DNA from 4 places in the Paenibacillus sp. FSL F4-0122 genome. Region 1 is predicted to be linked to each of the others. Evidence: riboswitches for the same ligand, from Rfam matches in the RefSeq annotation. Region 1 holds a riboswitch; each other region holds the start of a gene.
What was found. Region 1 has a riboswitch for cobalamin ahead of MHH49_RS06015 (S-layer homology domain-containing protein). Riboswitches for the same ligand answer to the same signal wherever they lie in the genome.

Region 1 (3,377 bases):
ATTTAAGCTTCTCGCCCTGTTCAATCACACCCGTGTCTTTATCGAAACCTAATAAACCAAATTCGCCGACGATGACAGGGATGCCTTTAGCTACAAATGTATTGTAAACGTTATCAAAAGTTTGAGTGATATCGTTTTTTGTATCTTTTTCAAATGTGGTGTAACCGGCAATGTTCACACTAAAAGGCCAGAAGCCATAGAAGTGAACGGTCGCAATAATATTCGGATCGTTTAGAGCCGTAATCGTCTTATAGAGATGATCCATTCTTGTTTGTGTAGGTGAAGACTCTAATGAAGGTAATACAAGTGGGCGGAGGTCGTTTTTCCCACCGGATTTCCGCACGATCTGATAGAAGGAGTTATTGAGTTCAGTAAGCATTTGCTCCATTTTTGCTTCGTCTGTGCTTCCACCATCGGTGAACCGAGGTTCATTTATGCTCTCGAACATCAGCTTATCGGATTTGTCCTTAAAGCGATCGGCAATTTGAGTCCAGGCTGCATTATAACGCGCCAGCGTTTCATCGTGTTTTTCTTCCATATGGCTTACCCATAGCCAGGAATCATGATGGACATTAATCATGACATAAAGCTTGGCGTCCAGTGCCCAGCCGACAACTTCTTCCACACGGTCGAGGTAGGCTTTTTCTAGGGTATAGTCTGGTGCCGCACCCATGTGAGTATCCCAGGTCACAGGAATCCGAATACTTTTATAGCCTTGAGCGGCGATCTTTTTAATAAGTTCTTGGGTCACACGAGGATTGCCCCAGGAGGTTTCGTCCTCACCTGTAGCATCTAAAGTATTACCGAGGTTCCATCCGGGCTGCATTTCGTCTACATAGGATTGGATCTTACTCTTTGGCGCTGCCTTAGCTTGTTGCTCATCCTTAGTTGCAGCTGCAGCCATGGATGAGAACAGAGAGAGCAGAAGAGCGGTGACAAGTGTCAATGATAAGAAGGATTTCTGGATTCGCGTAGTCATTGAATTCTCCTTTGTGAGATAAATTTAGGATGCTTGGACCTGGCTTTGACGCTGTACTTGATGGTTAGATGAACACGAACACCTCCACTGTTATTTTTGTAAACGCTTTCTGAATATACCCTAACATAGAATTCACTCAGCGAGTACCTTACTAATTTGTGGCAAATTCATATAAGAATTAGTGATTTAAATTAATTTTCCCCACAGTTGGATAAAGAAATTATTTAAATATCCCTACTCGTAGAAATTGGTTATTCAATAGGATTATCTCTAGCTGCCCGTTATACAAAAAAGAAATATAACATGACAAAAGCATATATATTAGATATGATGAAGCATGAAAATTTAAAATTAGAAATAGGTGCCAACTATGAATGTTGCGGAAGTACAATCATAGATTGGTTAAATGGAAAGCGGGTGTGAATCCCGCGCGGTCCCGCCGCTGTAAAAGAGGAGTCCTTGCAAAATGCCACTGGGAAACTGGGAAGGCAGCAAGGGTGATGATACTTGAGCCAGAATATCTGCCTTTTTCTGTTACACCATCAAACTCTACGATCGATAGAGAGGTGCTTGAATAGTGTTGGCCATCTATTATTGTGGTTCACTATCTTAACCTCTTGACGTTTATGTTGAGTGGTTTTTTTGTGGTTATAAGAAAGTTTATTCTGTTTTTTATCATAGGTATGAAGGGAAGGGTTATGGAAAAATGAAGAAAAATAAGTTTTTAGCGTGGTTACTCATTGTAGCTGTATTTATCACGACATTCTCTACAAGTGTTATCCCAGCTCAAGCAAATGGAGCAAGCTCTACTCTTAAAGGGTACGTAACTGTAGCCGTAGAGAAATTCACCGTAGGCCAAGGGTATATTAAGGAACCTATTAAAGTTCCGATTTATGAAGGCGATAATGGCGCATCTTTAATAACACGTGCGCTAGGAGATGGGAATTATAGATATTTAGGAAATATAGATAGTGGTTTTTATTTATCAGAAGTTAAAGATAGTGGCAGAAGCGAAGTCAATATTCCACAATATATTTTAGATATGATTTCAGCTGATGGGAATACAGTCGGCACTAAAGCAGACCCAGAGTGGTTAAGTCAGTTTGACTATACTTCCATGTCGGGTTGGATGTATGCAGTAAATAATGTGTTTCCTCCGTTTGGGATGACCGATTATAAGCCTCAAGACGGTGATATCATTCGAACTCAGTTCACCACTTATGGCTATGGTTCTGATCTTGGTGGCTGGGGAGAAATCCCCGTTCAACTTGCCAATAAGGATGCTTTAACTGCGGAAATCGCCGAGATTAACAGTGACCCTAATAAAGAAACTATTTTGGACAGACCAGTAGTACAATCGGCAGTTTATCAAGCCTATTCCGTGCTCGAAAATATGGCAAGCTCTCAAATAAGTGTAGATCATGCACTTGTAGGGCTTAACCATGCATTAGACATAGAACCCCCTGTTATTACTGTAAGTGGCATACAAGATAAACAGGAAGTATCTAATAAAGAAATAAGCTTCAAAGTAGCTGTCACAGACAATGTATATAGTGACATCATTCCAGAAGTGAAGCTGAATGGTGTTACTTTATCACCTGCGAATGGGGAGTACAAAGCTTCTCTGAATTCAGGCAGTAATGCAATTACTGTAACGGCTCTTGACGGAGCTGGAAACAAAACAAATGTAACTTATCAAGTTACTTACAAACTGGAAACTACAGTTGCCGTCAAACAACAGTTAGATAAAAGCCTTGCCTATATTCTAAACACTGTAAAGAATCCGTCGTTTGGAACAGGTAGTGGAGAATGGTCGATCCTTTCTCTGGCACGGGCGAACTATACAGTACCTAACGGTTATTACGATCTTTATTACAACAATGTAGCAACGAAAATAGCATCGATCATTAAAGAGGATGGAAAACTCGACGCCAATAAAAGCACAGAGAATTCCAGAGCGATTCTTGGGCTTACCTCTATCGGAAAAGATATCACAAATGTTGCGGGATATGATCTGAGAAAAGCACTCGCTGATTATCAATATATCCAAAAGCAAGGCAATAATGGTCCGATTTTTGCTCTGATTGCGCTAGATAGCCATAACTATGAGATCCCAGTAGTTGATGGAGTTACAGAACAGACCACAAGAGAAAAACTAGTTCAGTACATTTTAGATAAAGAGGTTAAAAAAGGTACAGCAGAAGCTGGTGGCTGGGCATTAGGCGTAACCAAAGCCGATGTCGATATGACTGCGATGGCGATGCAAGCTCTTGCACCTTATTATGCAACCCGAGATGATGTAAAAGCCGCCGTGGATCGGGCCATCCAATGGCTGTCCGATAACCAAAACAATCAAGGCGGATTTACAAGCTGGGGAAGCACTAGCAGCGAAAGTATC
Region 2 (3,377 bases), 190 kb from region 1:
GGCAATCCTTTATTTACGGTTTCGAATAAAAAGCTGCAACCGGGTTACCGCAAAGCGATTCTGAAGTATTTCCTGAGCAGTGATCGTGAAGCGTTCAAGAATCGGGAATTCCGAAAGAACTATGTCGCGGCAGCTCGGCCTGCTCTGCAAAATGTGTACAATGAAGCCCGCTCCCAACTGGCTTCCCCGCTGGCGCGCTGGATCAGCCGCAGCCGATTTCGACTCTTAATCTCCGGCTCCATTACGGGTATTCTGGTGATTATTGCAATTATCGTATTCAGTATGCTACGCCCGGATGATACGAAGACTGCTCTGCCGGGGACAAGCCCTGAGCCGACCCCTGTTCAGAGTGCAGGTAATGAGCTGCCTCCGGCTTCAGTATACTTGAAGGATCAGAGCGACGAAGGAGATAAGGGGAGCAGCATATTGGTGTTCACCTTCGCAAGTGCAGATGACTGTGTGCAGTTTCAACCGACTGAGATTAGTTTAATGTCTTCGTCTACAGAGATAGATAAAAGCTTTAAGGTCGCTGCTACGAATGGCACTTGTCCAGTGCCGTCAACGGATGGGACGGATGAGGGAAACGCCGCTGACGATTCAGATGCCGCTGGCACTACTGGAGGAACAGCAGAAGGTGCAGATGCTCCTAACGCAGTAGCTGATGCTTCTCCGTCTCCTACGCCTTCCTCTGATACTGAGGACAGCACTGGGTTGCCTTCCGCAACAGCTGTGACTGAAGGTGAACAACCATCCTATCAGGTTGAGGTTACATTGGAGCCTGGAGCGACAATTCTAGAGAAAAGTATGATCAAGGCCGGAAGATTTACATTGATCGTAGATCCCGACCCTAATATTCCACCAGCTTCTGATTCAAGTGCTGAACCCTCCTCAACTGCAAGTCCGGAAGGAACAGCCGAATAACAAGCTTTCTGAACAGCAATACCTACCGGCAGGTGGTGTATTGCTGTTCATTTTTTTGCTGCCCATACTAAGCTTTTCTATAGACATGCTATGTATTAATAGATATGATTATGGATGTCAAAATAAGATACTACATACTGGAAAAGGTGCAGACTCTATCAATCTAGTCGTCTGCTTAAAAGGGAAGTCCGGTGCAAGAGTCCGGCGCGGTCCCGCCACTGTATGTGCGGAGTTTTTCTTCTATAAGCCACTGCCCCGAAGGTAGGGTGGGAAGGTGAAGAACAGCGATGAAGCATCAGCCAGGAGACCTGCCTTTTTCGTGAGCGTTTCTATTCTTCGTGGGGTAAGAATGTGGAACATATACAGATGGACTGTTGGCAGGAAGCAAGCGCCTCAGCCTCGATTTGTAATCTTCCCTGACCGCCCTCCAAAGGGGCGGTCTTTATGTTATGCGTCTTATTCCCAGCAGTACCCATTCTTATACAGAAAGAGGTTAAACAATGAAGAAAATCATGTCTTCCAAGTTTGTAGCACTTGGGCTGGCCTTATTCATGGTCATTTCAATTCTAGGAACATCTCTTGCTCCGGCAGGACAAATATTTGCAGAAGCGAGCGCTGGCTCCGGTCTGGAAGCAACTGCTGCGGAGCGGATTAATGTTGCGGATGCGACTTATGCGGCTGCAGAATATCTCTTGAAAGGTGGCGTGCAATCGGATTGGCAAGCTATTGGATTAGCGCAAGCAGGATATAAGCTGCCAGCCAGTTACCATTCAGAGCTTGAGAAAAAAGTAAAGGATGCAGCTGGCAATTTCGCCAATGTAACCGATTATGCTCGAATCGTGCTCGCAGTGAGAGCGATTGGTGCAGATCCTACTAGCTTTGCTGGTAACGGAACGACTCCTGGCTATAATCTGATTGAGAAAATTTATAATAACAGCAAGCTCAGTGAACAGACGCTAAATAATCCGGTATATGCTTTACTTGCGCTGGATTCTGGTAAATATAATATCCCAAGTGACGCGAAATGGACGGCGGATAAGCTCCTTACGGAGATTCTCTCCAAACAGAATCCGGATGGGGGCTTTGCATTAACCTCAGGCGCAAGTGAGCCTGATATGACAGCGATAACCTTGACGGCTCTGGCGGCACATAAAAATAATCCCGAAGCCTACTTAGCAGGGCTACAAGCCGTAGCTTGGTTATCTGCAGCTCAAGATAGCCATGGGGGTTACGGTGACAGTGCTGAAAGTAGCGCACAAGCAATCCTTGGACTCACATCCTTCGGAGTTGATCCTAGTGGATTAGAATACACCAAAAACAAAGTGGATCTAATGGAGAACCTGCTTAGCTATCGTCTAGCTGATGGTAGCTTCACCCATAGCCGTGGTGGAAGCAGTGATGTTCTGGCGACAGAGCAAGGACTTCAGGCGCTGGTTGCGTATAATTTGCTGTATAAAGGAAGCAACAGTAAGCTATACGATTTTTCCAAATCCTCCGTTCAGAGCTCACTCATCTACGCTCCTGTAACGATTGAGGGACCACGGGCCACGTTGGCACAAGGGTACGCCTATGCTGGCAACGCACTTGGAGCGTTAGAGAAGCTGGCGCTTCAAACGAACTTGCCGATCACGAATCCTTCGGGCAGTTATGTGACTGGCATCGGAAGTATTGCTGCTGGAAGCTTTGGTGGTTATGACGGATGGATGTATGTTGTATCACGTGACGGAAAATGGATTAATCCCGATGTAGGCATGAGTGATTTTGTACTTAAAGATTCAGATCAGGTACTGGTTTATTATGCCGGAGATGACACTAAACTTGTGGATTCCGTTACCCTTTCCAAACAAAATCTTAAAGAGGGCGATTCTTTTACTGTCACTGTAACTAGTAAGACGTGGAAATGGGACGCTGCTACGAATACTTCCTCTCCTGTAACGGCAAAAGCTGCGGGTGTTCAGGTCCAAATTGGAGCTCACACGGTAACGACGAATGCTAAAGGTGAGGCCGTATTCTCAGGAAATGTGCCCGCAGGTGACTATACACTGTCTGTAACTGGCTACCGCGAAGGTAAAGCGCCAACGGTTGCTAAATATACAAAAGCTATAAAGGTAACTTCTAAGAATGTAACAGCTTCTCTTACCGTTGAAGGCCCGGAAGGATTGATTAGTGAAGGGACTTTAAAAGCCTCCAATGCTCTTGAAGCGTTGCAGCAACTAGGGTCTACCGATGATTTTAAAGTAGATATCACCAAATCGTCTTATGGCAACTTTGTATCAGGTATCCATGGAGTTTCGCAAGGTACTTACGACGGATGGTGGAGCTTCGTAGTATCACGCGGCGGGGAGTGGATATATCCAAGTGTGGGTATGGATGCGTTCGAACTACAGGAATCCGATCGTGTGCTTGTCTATTATGCAGGTGAAAATACACAGGTTATAGATTCTGTGGCGCTTTCC
Region 3 (3,377 bases), 360 kb from region 1:
CAAATATTCATAGATGCTTAACGCGATCCCGTACTTCAGCTTGTTTGGCGGCATTAAAGCGGGTCTGATAGTCGCCGGTTAAATAACCTGTAACTCTGCGCAAACGGCGGATGTGCACGTCATTCTCATGTGCGTTGCAGGAAGGGCAGTTTGTCCCAATTACGCCTTCGTATCCACAGCTGGAGCAGCGGTCAATCGGATGGTTAATGCTGAAATAACTGACCTGTTGTTCGAGCGCATATTTAATGATTTTGATAAAAGCCGATGGGTTGTTGCGGGCATTGCCGTTTAATTCGACATAAGAAATAGCCCCGGCATTGCAGTATTCATGGAAAGGAGCTTCCAAGCTGATCTTCTGAGCAGCACCCAGATCGAAGTATACAGGGATGTGAAAAGAGTTCGTATAATATTCACGGTCGGTTACGCCCGGAATGGAACCCAGTACCTTGCGGTCAACTTTGGTGAATTTACCGGACAAACCTTCTGCTGGAGTTGCGAACAGGGTGATGTTAAGATCCAGTTCCTCACTTTTCCGATCGCAATAGTCCCGCATATGACGCACGATAGCCAGCGCCTTGGCATGAACTTCCATATCCTCGCCATGGTGTTTGCCGTACATAGCTTTCATACATTCCGCCATACCGATGAAGCCAAGAGACAGACTGCCATGCTTCAGCAGATCGCCTACAGTGTCATCAGGTGCAAGATGCTCGCCGCCTTCCCAGACGCCTTCTCGCATCATGAAATCGGAAGCTTTAGCTTTTTGTGCGGTTTGGATGTGGAAGCGATGAAGAAGTCCTTCCAGCGCAATATCCATGTAATGATTTAGATCTTCATAGAAGCCAGCTTCGTCTGCGATGGTACGTCTGCCTGTTACTGTGCCGTGTGCCAGACCTAGCCGAACCAGATTCAGTGTATTAAAGGAAAGGTTGCCCTTCCCAGAGCAATGATTACGCCCAAAACGGTCACCGAGCACTCGGGTTCGGCAGCCCATTGTAGCGAACTCCGTATCAGGATCACTTGGATCATAATACTGCAAGTTGAGCGGAGCGTCCAGATTAGCGAAGTTTGGATATAGTCTGCGCGCAGAACATTCAGCCGCTTTTAGGAACAGTTCATAGTTAGGATCGCCTTGCTGTTGATTGATTCCTTGCTTGCATTTGAAGATTTGAATCGGGAACACTGGTGTTTCTCCGCTGCCAAGTCCGTTCATAGTTGCGGTTAGCAGAGAACTGATCACAAGCTGACCTTCTGGTGAAGTACAAGTACCGTAGTTGATGCTGGTAAACGGTATTTGTCCACCGGATCGGCTGGACATGGTATTCAGATTATGTACCATACTTTCAGCCGCTTGCAGGGTTTCGATTTCGGTTTCCTTTAGTGCAAAACGGAACGCTCTTGGATATAACTCCGCCAGATCGGTCCGGCTCATCGTAATCTCGCCCAAAGATTCGTCAGCTTGTCCTTCTTCAAAATAATCCAGACCCTTGCGGAACAGCTTGGCGAAGGATTTGGTTACATAAGGTGCCAGATCGTAATCGAGTTTATTGGCGGATACACCACCATATTGAGCATTTTGCTGGGATTGGAAAATAATCGCTACCAGAGACATAGCTGTCATTATTGAGTTCGGAGGACGAACGCTGCCGTTGCCGGTATTGAAACCTTCACGGAGAAGTTTATCAAACGGGATAAAAATACAGTTCGTCGTTCCAATCGCGTATTGATCCAGATCATGCACATAGACGACATTGTCATCAATAGCCTGCACTAGCTGTGGCGGCATCGTAAAATTGCGGGCGTACCATTTTGAATATTCACTGCCGAACTTGCTCATTTTACCGGAGAAACTCTCTCCATTCAAATTGGCATTCTCGCGCAATAGGTCCATATCCCGACTGTCGATAATATCCCGGCCTAAATCAATGAGCTCTTCTAAAAGAACTTCCCGTGCATTTTCTACTCCATTAAATTGTCTCTCCAACAACGTCATTGTACAGCTCTCCTCTCAGTATAAAAGAAAAACATCTATCATCAAATCCATATATCCATAAGAAGTTGGACTGCTATAAGCAGTCGTATATTTGTTCAGATTACATAAAAAAAGCATCCCCTACCCGAGGATGGCAGAAAATGCCCGATGCGTTATGTAAATATCCACACGGATATTTGCAGAGGTCTCTACGTAGATGACCGCATGCGGACACCATCCCTGTTCCTCGCAGGCATCAATAGTTGGTGTCGTCGAAACAGGTAGGTCTCCTGGCTTCCGTGGGATCTCTCGGCGCCTTCCCAAGGGTGTTCCTAACCCTCAGTGGCATTTGCCGGGAGATGTGGATTCTCAAGCTTCCCAGAAGCTTAAGAAGGCCATCCGGTTACAGTGGCGGGACCGCAGCGGATTCTCACCGCGCTTCCCTATTAAGCTCTAAATCCGGTTAAGGATCAAAGCGCCTGTCTCCACTATATTTTGTTGTCGTTAGATAAAAATAACCCAAGATGTTGTGTTTGTAAACAGTTTTTTAGAAAACCCGCGCGGGGAGCGGGTTCTTTAAAAGTACTCCACAAATGATCCACAGGCTGTCCATAAGTAATCCACAATTGATCCACAGGGAGATGCGAAATGATTCATAAATTGTCCGAAAAGATGCCACAAAGAGTCCATAAATATAGTGCAGATGACCCTAGAATTTGCTCATGAGAAAATACTCTTAGCCCAAAGTCATATTTTGGAGTAATCAGAAGAAATAGAAGAGATAAGGGAGGATAATCTTGCTTAGTTTGTGACAGAGCGGTGGAATTGTTACAATGGAAGGAGACAGCTACTATAAAATTTCGAGGAGGTATTCTCATGCCTATTGCTGAAGTTACAGTTATTCCAATTGGAACAGGCAGCACCAGTCTTAGCAGCTATGTTGCGGATATGCAGCGGGTGCTGAAGACAGTAGAAGGGATTACTTATGAACTTACGTCCATGGGGACGATCATCGAAGGGCCTCTGCAACGCATTTTTGCTGCGGTAGAAGCTTTGCATGAGTCTCCTTTTGACGCAGGTGCAGAACGTGTCTCTACCTCACTTAAAATAGACGACCGCCGCGATAAACCCTCTACTAGCCGTGGAAAGTTAGAGTCTGTGGAGCGTAAGCTACAGGTGGATTAGCAGTTTAGAAGGGCGGAAAACAGGGAGAAATAGGCTTGCGTTTCTGGCTGGAAGTTGTATAATATTTTTTGTTTGACAGAAAAACAGCGTTAAGCTGGTGTAGCTCAGGGGTAGAGCAACGCACTCGTAATGCGTAGGCCGGGGGTTCAATTCCCTTCACCAGCATATCTAAGAATGGCGCAATGGCGCGGTTTTCCGGGATTCCGGGACCGTGCCATTT
Region 4 (3,377 bases), 3.0 Mb from region 1:
CACCTTTAAGCGCTCAGCAAAAGGCAGACTGCGTTGGTCTGGTAGAGCTGCAAGTGCAAGCACTTGCTCCGCCACATCCTTACGGCCACGCTCAGGTAGTGCGCGGAACGCTGCAATAGCTTCACGACTAGCGGCCAGCGCTGCTTGAGAAGCTTCTCCTTTATCTGCGATGGCTGCTCCGAGCAGACTAAGCTCTTTAAGCTTCTCATCGGCAAAGGCTAACGCATTCTTAACTGTCGCCTTCAGCTTCACTTCACCTTGAACGGTGACTGGGACATGCAGCAGACTGCAAGAAGGCTGAAGAATAAGACGATCAAGCGGTACATGAACGCTGAGCTTTTCTACCAGTTGCAGCTTAGCGTCTAAATCGGAACGCCAAATGTTCCGTCCATCAATAATTCCGGCACCCAGCCATTTGTCCTTCGGCCAGCCAAGACGTTCGATGGAAGCCAGATTCGTTCCACCATCGTGCACAAAGTCAAGACCCAAGCCTTGAACAGGCAGCTCTAGCAGTGCCTCCAGCGGCTCAGCAGCTTCAAAATACGTCTGTAAAATAATATTCAAGCCCGGCACGGAGCCGGCAATGTCTGTGTATATCGAGTTAAGCAGTGTTAATTCTTCTTTACTTATGCCTGTAACAATCGCTGGCTCATCGATTTGTACCCAGCTTACCCCTTCTTGCTTCAGTTCCTGTAGCAGTTGAACATAGACTGGAACAAAACGTGCAGCAATCTTGGCGATATCTGCCGCTGCGTAACCTTTGGACAGCTTAAGGAAGGTATACAGACCTAAAAGTACCGGTTTACCTTCAATCCCTGCCTGCGATTTAGCAAAACGATAAGCCGCTAGAGGTTTGTTTTCAGTCAGGCGTGGTGTTTGTGTGCCGATCTCTGGAACGATATAGTGATAGTTCGTATTGAACCATTTGGTCATCTCGCAGGCAGTAGCCTCAGCATTACCACGGGCCATTGCAAAATAAAGATCAAGCCCGATGTCGCCGCCATCATACGCATACCGTGGAGGTACGATTCCAAACATAACAGCCGCATCCAACACATGATCATAAAATGTAAAATCATTTACCGGAATAAGCTCAATTCCTGCTTCTTGCTGGGTCTTCAAATGCTGCAGCTGGATTGCTGCCATTTCGGAGCGGAATTGCTCCTCATTTATTTTCCCCTGCCAGAATGCCTCCAGTGCCTTTTTCCATTCGCGGTTCTTTCCGATTCTCGGATATCCAAGATTGCTTACTTTTACCTTATTCGTCATTTCGATACACTCCCTCTTCAATCTCTTATTTCAAACTCCAAAACTACTTGCTTTCCTATAAAAAAGAGCGCCCTTCCCTAAAAAAGTCAAAGGGAAAGACGCCCATGATATACCCATGGTTAACGTCTAACACCTCCCTATCTTCCGTAGGTGAAGCAGTGCTGTTGAAACAGGCAGGTCTCCTGGCTAGCGGCGTCAACATCTTGAGCAGTCTTCCCAGCAGTAGTAAATTGCCAGTGACCTCTGTTGCTCGAGATTCTTCCGTTACAGTGGCGGGACCGCATCGGCTTCGAACCGAATTTCCCTATTAAGCCTACCGAATTACTATTTTCCGGTCAGCACCTGTCTCCGATATCATTCATCATTTGAGTGTCTTAATCTGATGTCATCATACGTGAAAGCCCCAGCAATCTGCAATAGATTACTGGGGCTTCTGTTATATCGATTCCTTATAACGGACTTAGAAAAATACGAAATATACTACAGCAGCAAGAATTATACGGTATATAGCAAACGGTAAGAGCTTGATACGATTGATCAGTTTTAAGAAGAAACGCATCGATAACAGCGCAAATAGGAAGGCACTAATAAAGCCTGCAATAAAAAACGGCAGCGCGTCCATGGTGAAATATTGCCAGTTCTTCATCAGTGACAACAGACTGGCACCTGCCATGATGGGTACTGCCATAATAAACGTAAAATCAGCAGCGGCACGATGGCTCATCCCGAGGATTACGCCACCAGAAATCGTCGAGCCCGAGCGTGAAAATCCAGGCCATAACGAAAAACACTGTACAAGACCTACACCAAGTGCCTGTTTGTATGTAATCTGATCTACACTCTCAGTTCTGATCTTCTTCGGCCCAAACAGATCCGCAATAATCATTAATATAGCCCCGATCACTAGACCAATTAACACCGTTGAGGTAGAGAATAAATGCTCATCAATATAATCATTAAACAGAACACCTAACATACCTGCAGGCACTAACCCTACCAGAACCTGTGTCAGCTTGAGGTGCCCCCCCTGCTCTAACTGCGGTAGCTTCTCTGTTACAGGGTCCAACTGCTTACGGCTGAAACGCCTTAAGCCCAACAGATCAATGAATCGATTTCTAAAAATCACAACAACCGCTAATATAGAACCCAGTTGAATAACTATTTTGAAGGTATTTGCCGTATATTGTCCAAATAACTCCTGTGATTTCAGCCACATATCATCAACAATAATCATATGACCCGTGGAGGATACTGGAGCAAATTCGGTTAAACCTTCAACAAGCCCCAAAATAATGGCTTTAATAATCGTTAATAGCTCCATGTGTTTCCCTCCTTTTTAATAGTCATTTCTATTATCAGTCCTCCACCCGCTTAGCCCTCAGTGTTCATTCTCCGGCTGCGTTTGCGGAAGTACAGAAACCCAAGAATAACTAATCCGCCAGCAATTAGTACATAGACCACATTGGAGTACACATCCATGTACATGGCAATGTCTTCCCAGGATTCGCCCAAAGCCGCGCCAATAAGCACAAGCAGCAAATTCCATCCCAATGTGCCAATCGTTGTGAAGATCATAAATACTCCAAATTTCATACCTGACATTCCCGCCGGAATCGAAATCAGACTGCGGACCAGCGGAACCATCCGACAAAACAATACAGTCCAATAGCCATATTTATCAAACCAGGCGTCAGCCTTGTGGATATCTTTTTTAGTAACGCGAATTAGACCCCCCCAGCGTTCAACCAGTTTCTCTAACCGGCTCACATCCAATAATCGGCCAATATAATAGAGAATTACTGCACCCAGTAGTGATCCAGCAGTGGCAGCAATGATTACACCAGGGATCGTTAAGCTCGTCGTAGTGGTCATAAATCCTCCAAAGGGCAGGATCACTTCTGAAGGAATTGGTGGAAATATATTTTCAAAGGCCAGCATCAGAAAAATACCGAAGTAACCAAACTGCTCCATAAAATCTGTAATCCATGCTTGCATTCTTGTTACCCCCATTTCTCATATCAAGTTCTTCTTCAGGTTGCGTAAATAGCGGCTGCGAATAAAAAAGAAGTATAGTCCTTGAACAGCCAAATATCCGAGTAACACCGCGC

Region 2: it holds a riboswitch for cobalamin, as region 1 does, so the genes downstream of both, MHH49_RS05265 (DUF4430 domain-containing protein) here and MHH49_RS06015 (S-layer homology domain-containing protein) in region 1, are expected to answer to the same signal.
Region 3: it holds a riboswitch for cobalamin, as region 1 does, so the genes downstream of both, MHH49_RS07530 (anaerobic ribonucleoside triphosphate reductase) here and MHH49_RS06015 (S-layer homology domain-containing protein) in region 1, are expected to answer to the same signal.
Region 4: it holds a riboswitch for cobalamin, as region 1 does, so the genes downstream of both, metE (5-methyltetrahydropteroyltriglutamate--homocysteine S-methyltransferase) here and MHH49_RS06015 (S-layer homology domain-containing protein) in region 1, are expected to answer to the same signal.

The regions. Positions count from the first base shown of each region.
Region 1 covers NZ_JBBODI010000001.1:1,419,668-1,423,044, reverse strand. Annotated here, with positions in the region: gene MHH49_RS06020 (cellulase family glycosylhydrolase) at 1-979, opposite strand, end outside; cobalamin riboswitch at 1,322-1,522, shown strand; gene MHH49_RS06015 (S-layer homology domain-containing protein) at 1,686-3,377, shown strand, end outside.
Region 2 covers NZ_JBBODI010000001.1:1,230,575-1,233,951, reverse strand. Annotated here, with positions in the region: gene MHH49_RS05270 (GAP1-N2 domain-containing protein) at 1-921, shown strand, start outside; cobalamin riboswitch at 1,049-1,251, shown strand; gene MHH49_RS05265 (DUF4430 domain-containing protein) at 1,422-3,377, shown strand, end outside.
Region 3 covers NZ_JBBODI010000001.1:1,775,141-1,778,517, reverse strand. Annotated here, with positions in the region: gene nrdG (anaerobic ribonucleoside-triphosphate reductase activating protein) at 1-11, opposite strand, end outside; gene MHH49_RS07530 (anaerobic ribonucleoside triphosphate reductase) at 8-1,993, opposite strand; cobalamin riboswitch at 2,236-2,470, opposite strand; gene MHH49_RS07525 (MTH1187 family thiamine-binding protein) at 2,849-3,157, shown strand; tRNA gene MHH49_RS07520 (tRNA-Thr) at 3,251-3,322, shown strand.
Region 4 covers NZ_JBBODI010000001.1:4,408,841-4,412,217, reverse strand. Annotated here, with positions in the region: gene metE (5-methyltetrahydropteroyltriglutamate--homocysteine S-methyltransferase) at 1-1,269, opposite strand, end outside; cobalamin riboswitch at 1,425-1,630, opposite strand; gene MHH49_RS18995 (undecaprenyl-diphosphate phosphatase) at 1,730-2,590, opposite strand; gene MHH49_RS18990 (DedA family protein) at 2,641-3,264, opposite strand; gene MHH49_RS18985 (FtsX-like permease family protein) at 3,283-3,377, opposite strand, start outside.